DNA from 2 places in the Corynebacterium uterequi genome. Region 2 is predicted to be linked to the other one. Evidence: predicted binding sites of a transcription regulator. Region 2 holds the regulator's gene; the other holds the start of a gene.
The links. Region 2 encodes LexA, which represses DNA repair genes until DNA is damaged. Its sites were predicted from a motif close to CGAACANNTGTTCG; they were not measured.
Positions count from the first base shown of each region.

Region 1: the regulator LexA is predicted to act here: its motif matches at 2,094-2,107, upstream of CUTER_RS00360 (HNH endonuclease signature motif containing protein).

Region 1 covers NZ_CP011546.1:80,520-83,925, forward strand. The annotation lists gene CUTER_RS00350 (ATP-dependent RNA helicase) at 1-198, opposite strand, end outside; gene CUTER_RS00355 (sugar O-acetyltransferase) at 191-838, opposite strand; gene CUTER_RS00360 (HNH endonuclease signature motif containing protein) at 858-2,078, opposite strand; gene CUTER_RS00365 (RNA-binding S4 domain-containing protein) at 2,393-2,683, shown strand; gene CUTER_RS00370 (VOC family protein) at 2,683-3,406, shown strand, end outside.
Region 2 covers NZ_CP011546.1:1,358,715-1,362,120, forward strand. The annotation lists gene nrdR (transcriptional regulator NrdR) at 1-110, opposite strand, end outside; gene CUTER_RS11610 (hypothetical protein) at 149-343, shown strand; gene lexA (transcriptional repressor LexA) at 854-1,546, shown strand; gene CUTER_RS06375 (DeoR/GlpR family DNA-binding transcription regulator) at 1,685-2,476, shown strand; gene CUTER_RS06380 (1-phosphofructokinase family hexose kinase) at 2,598-3,406, shown strand, end outside.

The DNA.
Region 1 (3,406 bases), 1.1 Mb from region 2:
GACCCGCCGCGGGCCGGTGACGAGCACCGTACCGCCGACGGCATTAGCCAGCGCCGGCGGAAGCAGGGTGGTCTTGCCCGTTCCCGGCGGTGCCTCGACCACGAGCGTCGACCCCAGCAGCCCAGGCAGCCGGGCGATGGTGCCGGCGACGGGCAGGCCGGCACCGATGTGATCGAGGTCAAAGGCGCGGCTAGGCATCGAGTTCGTCGCGCTCCAACGGCGAGTCCGGGGTGTTGAGGCGGCGCAGCAACCGCGCCGGAACCCCACCCATCAGGCTGTCATCAGGCACGTCCGAGGTCACCACCGCTCCGGCGGCAATGACGCAGCGGTCGCCAATCGTGACCCCCGGCATGACCGACACCCGGGACCCTAACCAACAATCCTCGCCGATGACGATCGGTAAACCCCGCTCCCAGCCGGCGCGGCGCATCTCTAGATCGTTGACCGGGTGCGTGGCGGTGATGAGCTCGACGTTGGGGCCGATCATCGTGCGCGCCCCCACGGTGACCGGTGCGACGTCGACAATCGTGGCGCCAACGTTGACGTAGCAGCCCTCGCCGAAGGTGACATTGCAGCCGTATTCGAGGTACAGCGGCGCCCACATGTCGGGCACCGCGGAGCCCTCGCTCAGCAGCTCGGCGAGCAAGGCCTGGTGCCGCTGTCCGTCCATGTTGTTGAGCCGGTTGAGCTCGGCGATACGAGGGCGGGTGTAGGCGTGGGCGCGGTCGAATTCCTCGCCGTCAGCGATGTACCACTGCCCGGCGCTCATCCGCTCAAAGGTACGGAAGCCCGGGTCGCGGTAAAACTCGGAGTCCCTATCGATGCGTGGGTCACTCATGGCCATATTGTGCCTGACGCTAGGCGACGCTCACCCCATTACGGCCTAGGAGGTGCTCGGTGAGCACCGGGGCGCTGCGGTGGTGGCTGGTATACAGCGCGTCGCCAACAGCGAAGTAGGTGATGTCCGGGTCCTGCGGGTCCACCCAAATGGTCATCAAACCGTCCGAGACCATGGAATGGCACGCCGAACAGAGCATGATGAGGTTGAGCGTGTCCGTCGGCCCGCCGGCGCTGTGGTCGACGATGTGGTGGGCCTGTAACCAGCGGCGATGCGTGCACCCCGGGGCGGCGCACTGGCCGCCAGTGAGCGTGAGAAGGGCCTTAATCTGGCTGTCGGTGGCGAATCGGGACGGCGAACTCAGCGACGTCGGGTTGCCATGGCGGTCCATCAGGAGGGTGCGTACCTTCGAGTTGATCACGGTCTGGAGGAGAGCGTCGGCCGGGCCTGCGGCCAGGTCATTCTGGGTGCGCAGACGGCCATCGGCATCGGCGACGTACACCACCTCCGCGCCCGGGGCCCGCACCGCGGAGCTCCGCGCGGAACGCACGATGGAGAGCATGTTAAGGAAGGACCCCAGGAGCTTTGTGCCCGGCGGCGGGCCGAAGCGGCTGGCCACGGGCGTTACCGGCTCGTGAGCGGCGAGAGCTGCGTCTATTTCCTCGTCATCCGCGGGTGGGTCGGTGTAGCCGCTCAGCTCGCCGATCTTGAGCGCAGAGAGCAATTCCGCAGCATGGGTGGGGCGCAGCCGTGCGCTGAGCCGAACCCACCCGTCGGGTTCCTTGCTCACAGATACGGATTCCTTCTTCGGTGAGTCCTTGGGAGCGACGCCCGCCAGGGCGTCCTTCAGCTCCGCCGGAGTGAGCGTGACGGCGGCGGCGACGATGGCTTCCTCGTCCTCCTCAGACGTGTCTGCCCCGATATACGACATGAGATAGCGGACTATCGAATAGGTCACTTGTGCGGCATAGAAAGCTCGTGCGAGGATTGGATGACCTCGAAGAAAGGTAGCAATACGGACCTGTTCGTAGGCGGTGGATTCGGCGATGTGATAGGTCCTGACCAGCCATGTCGCCGTCGACGGTGCGCAGTACAAGCGGGATAGGTTCCGGGCATGGAACTCGCCGATTGCCCTGATAAACTGCGCCTTTGAGCGTGTGTGCCGGCGGTGGTGCGTGTCGATAAGAAAGGTGAGGTCGTGAGCGCTGAGGTGTGTGAGCTCGTCGTTGTCCGTGGCCACCGTGATTCCCCCTGGTGAACTGGTGATCGCTTTTGTGTTCGATGTCAGTATAGGTAGAAAAAATGTTCTAGGCAAGGGGTGGGGTGAAAAAACTCGCTGTACGTTTCCTGTGAGTGACTATGCCGTGCATAGTGAGCGCCAGCCGTCGGCGCCGCCGCGCGCCCGGGGAGAGCCGCCCGGCAGCCCGGCAGCGCTGTACGTTTCCTGTGAGTGACTATGCCGTGCATAGTGAGCGCCAGCCGTCGGCGCCGCTGCGCGCCCGGGACCTGCCCAGTAGCCCGGGACCCACCAGGGCGCTCGGTAGAGTAAAGGGCATGGCACAACGCATCGCAGTGTCGGGCGGATCCATCAAGCTCGGCCAATTCATCAAACTTGCCAACCTCGTCGAGACCGGCGGGCAGGCCAAGGAGCTCATCGCAAGCGGTGCGGTGACCGTAGACGGCGCCGTCGAAACCCGCCGCGGCCGAACCCTGCGCGGGGAAGAGGAGGTGTGCGTCGAGGGCCTGAGCGCCGTCGTCGACACCAGCGGCACCGCCGAGGCTGACTACTTCGACGAAGCCACCGCCAACGATGACTTCGACCCCGAGAAGTGGAGGAACCTCTAATGCCCGCCTTCCAAGCCCTCGACGGCATGCCTTACTGGGTGGAGCTGCACACCTCACAACTGGGCAAGGCCCGCTACTTCTACCAGCAGCTCCTGGGCTGGACGATCACCGCGGAACCGGGTGGAAACCTCATCGCCCGCAAAGAGGGGCTCCCGGTGGCCGGGATCGTTCCCGGGGCGGCCTCGAACACCTGGGTGACCTACTTCCTCGCCGACGACCTGGACCAATCGGTGCGCGACGTCGCCACCGCCGGCGGGCGCGTGCTCAGCGACCCGACGCCGACGAGCCTCGGGCGCATCGCCGTCGCCGCCGACGCCACCGGCGGGCTCTTCGGGCTCATCGAACCGGAGGGCGACGAGCGCTTCGTCGCCGCCGGGGAGCCCGGCACCGCCGTGTGGCATGACTACTCCTCGACGTCGAACTACACCGCCGCCGTCGCCTTCTACGAGGAACTCTTCGACTGGGCGACCGCCACCTTCACCGAGGGTGACTACTCCTACACCACCGCTCTCGCCGACGGCGCCGCCTTCGCGGGGCTGCGCGACGCCCACGCCCTGTTCCCCTCCGAGGTACCAAGCTTCTGGCAGTCCTTCCTGGGAGTAGCCGACGTCGCAGAGTGCTGCCGACGCGCCGTCGAACTCGGCGGGGACGTCATCCGAGCGCCCTTCGACGCCGAGTTCGGCCGGTTGGCCATCATCGCCGACCCCGCCGGCGCAACCTTCA
Region 2 (3,406 bases):
CGACCGCTGCATTCGGTGCACTCCCGACGCCGCCGGATGGACGTTCCGGCGTCGATCACGCGAGAGTCAATCACCCGCGACTGTTGATGGTGGCAAAAGGGGCAATACACGGCGAACGGGTTTCCTTTCCAGCCAGGCTTCTTCGCTTATGAGCGTAGTGTGCGCTGCTGCCTCCGGTGACGAGACGTCGACGGTGTGCTTGGCGGGCGTCTGCGATGGTTGGAGCTGCTTAGGGGCGCGCGGCGGTGACGGTCTGCGCATCCTCAGGAAACTGCAGTACACCGCTGTATCCAAAGCCTGCTACACCGCTGAGGACCATCAAAGCACCGAAAAGGAGGCCTAGAATCATCGTTCGACGTTCCTCGTTGGTCGAGTCATCGGATGCATCAGAGAACGACGATGAACGAACACAGGAACGTACATGAGACCCGCCAAAGGTGGCTGGGCGAAGGGTGCGGACAGACCGAACGCGCCAGCAATGAACACCGCCTACCGGTCCGTCCCACTGCGCCGCTGGAGCCACCTCCTGCCCAGAAGATACTGGATAAACCTGATTAAGCAGATCACCGTCGCGCGACATTGCCATACCACCCTTCTTCCGAGACGGGGCTTTCCGGTTAGCTACACGCAGTATAGGAGGGCCCCGATACCCTGACCGTGAGATTCGGCCAGACGTTCGACCTTCGTTGACATGTTCGAAGCGTAGACCCATGAGGCCAGTTTGTCTACCCCGTGGGTAGAACGTCGAACACACTGGCGGTTTTGTGGTAAACATGACGGTAACGAAAGATGCCACCGTGACGTCCATCGTCAGTCACGTCCGGCTTACACATCCACTCCCGAAGGAGATCCCATGTCCCCCGCCCCTCGCAACAGCCGCCGTAAGCCCGATCCGGCCACCTTGACCGCCCGCCAACGCCGGATCTTGGAGGTGATCCGCGACGCCGTACTACTGCGCGGCTACGCGCCGACCATCCGCGAAATCGGCGACGCGGTGGGGCTGAAGTCCACCTCCTCGGTGGCCTACCAGTTGTCCACCCTGGAAGAGCGGGGCTTCTTGAGGCGAGACCCCAACAAGCCGCGAGCGGTCGATATTCGCCACCTCCACAACACCGACGCTCCGGATCCGGTTTCCCGCCACGCGGATGAGTCCGTCCCCGACGATGCGTCGACCCCGAGCTATATCCCGGTGATCGGCCGGATCGCAGCTGGTAACCCCATCCTCGCTGAACAGAACGTGGAGGGTCACCTGCCGTTGCCCTCCGAACTCGTCGGCGACGGCGACCTGTACATGCTTCGAGTGGTGGGTGAGTCGATGAAGAACGGCGGGATCCTCGACGGAGACTGGGTAGTAGTCCGCTCCCAGCCGGTCGCCGAGGAGGGCGAATACGTCGCCGCGATGATCGACGGGGAAGCCACGGTTAAGGAACTTCACCGAGACCGCAGTGGCACGTGGCTGCTCCCCAAGAATGAGGCCTTCGATGCGATCCCGGGCGACGACGCCGAGATCCTGGGCAAAGTGGTAGCGGTCTTCCGTCGGCTCTAAAGCACCGATTTAACCGGTATCCACCGCGGCCACCACCTTTCACTGGGCCCATTCGGGGGTAATCGGGCACCTTTTCCTCGGTTCACGCGTTGAATCGGTAGTAGTACCAAAAGGCATTCGGACAGTGAATGGAGCCGCATGTACGCAGAAGAGCGACGCCGCCAGATCGCATCCCTTACCGCCGTCGAAGGGCGGGTCAACGTCACGGAGCTCTCCGAGCGCTTCGACGTCACGGCGGAGACCATCCGGCGTGACTTGGCAGCGCTGGACAAAGAAGGCGTCGTCCACCGCGTTCACGGTGGCGCGGTGGCCAGTCAGTCATTCCAGACCACCGAGTTTTCACTCGATACCCGTTCCCGCTCTGCCCAAACAGCGAAGCTCTCTATCGCCCGCGCGGCTTTGAGGTTCCTGCCCAACCCGGGCGGGTCTGTGTTCCTCGACTCCGGTACCACCACCAATGCCATGGCGGAACTGATGGTCGAGTCCGCCACCGGCCCGCAGTATTCGATCGTCACCAACTCGCTGCCCATAGCGCTGTACTTGTCCACCAAGAACGCTCCCGACGTTCAATTGCTCGGTGGAACCGTGCGGGCCATCACCCAGGCCGTGGTGGGCGACCCGGCACTGCGAACCCTGGCGCTTATGCGTGCCGACGTGGCCTTCATCGGCACGAACGCGCTCACCCTGGACCACGGGCTGTCGACTGCGGACCCGCAGGAGGCCTCTGTGAAGTCGGCGATGGTTATCAACGCCCACAAGGTGGTTGTGCTGTGTGACTCGACGAAGCTGGGCAATGACTACCTGGTCAGCTTCGCTCCGACGACAAGTATCGATGCCCTCATTACCGACGCCAACGCCCCGGAATCCTTCCTTGAAGGCCTACGCGAGCGCGAGATCGAGGTCGTAATTGCCTCGTCGAACCTGGATTAGACCAGTCAATTTGGACAATCACACCCACCTTGGCCAGGATTAATGAAGAAACAACTCACGTGACGTGGGCGCCTGCCCACGTTCACCCCGCCCCATTGACCAGGAGCTAGCCTTCGTGATCGTGACGCTGACGCCCAATCCAAGCATCGACGTCACTATGGAACTCACCGCGCCCCTGAGTACGGACACGGTCAACCGGGCACAGTCGCTACGCCAGGCGGCCGGCGGGAAGGGGATCAACGTCTCTCATGTTGCTTATCTTTCCGGCCAGGAGACGTTGGCGCTCTACCCGAGCCAGCACCAGGACCCTTTCGTCTCTCTGATTGAGCAAAGCGGTATTCCTTCCCGACGCGTCGCCGTGAATGCACCGGTACGGATCAACGTCACCATCACCGATGACCGCTCGACCGCGAAGGTGAACAGCCCCGGTACTGCCGTGCCGGCGGATACGTCGGAGATATTGATTTCCGCTTTGCTCGAACACGTCGATGCCGCCAACATTATCGTCGCTGCCGGGTCGCTGCCGCCGGGACTACCTGAGGACTTCTATGGCCGATTGGTCAGCGAGGTTCGGGCCCGCAATGCCGACGTCATTATCGCCGTCGATACTTCCGACGGCCCGCTGCGTGCACTGGGCGATGATCTTTCGGTAGCGGCACCGACGATTATGAAGCCGAACAGCCATGAACTGGGCCAGCTCATCGGCACCAACGGGCGCAACCTCGAAGAATTGGCGCTGGCTGGACACGTTGGCCCCATCGTCGAGGGCGCCGCTCGCCTCGTCGATCAAGGCGTTCACGAGGTGCTGGTCACCCTCGGCCCCGCCGGCGGGGTGTTGGTCACTGATTCCGGAGCCTGGAAGATTACTCCCCCACCAGCCCGGGTCCGCACCACGGTGGGCACCGGGGATGCGTCGCTGGCCGGGTATCT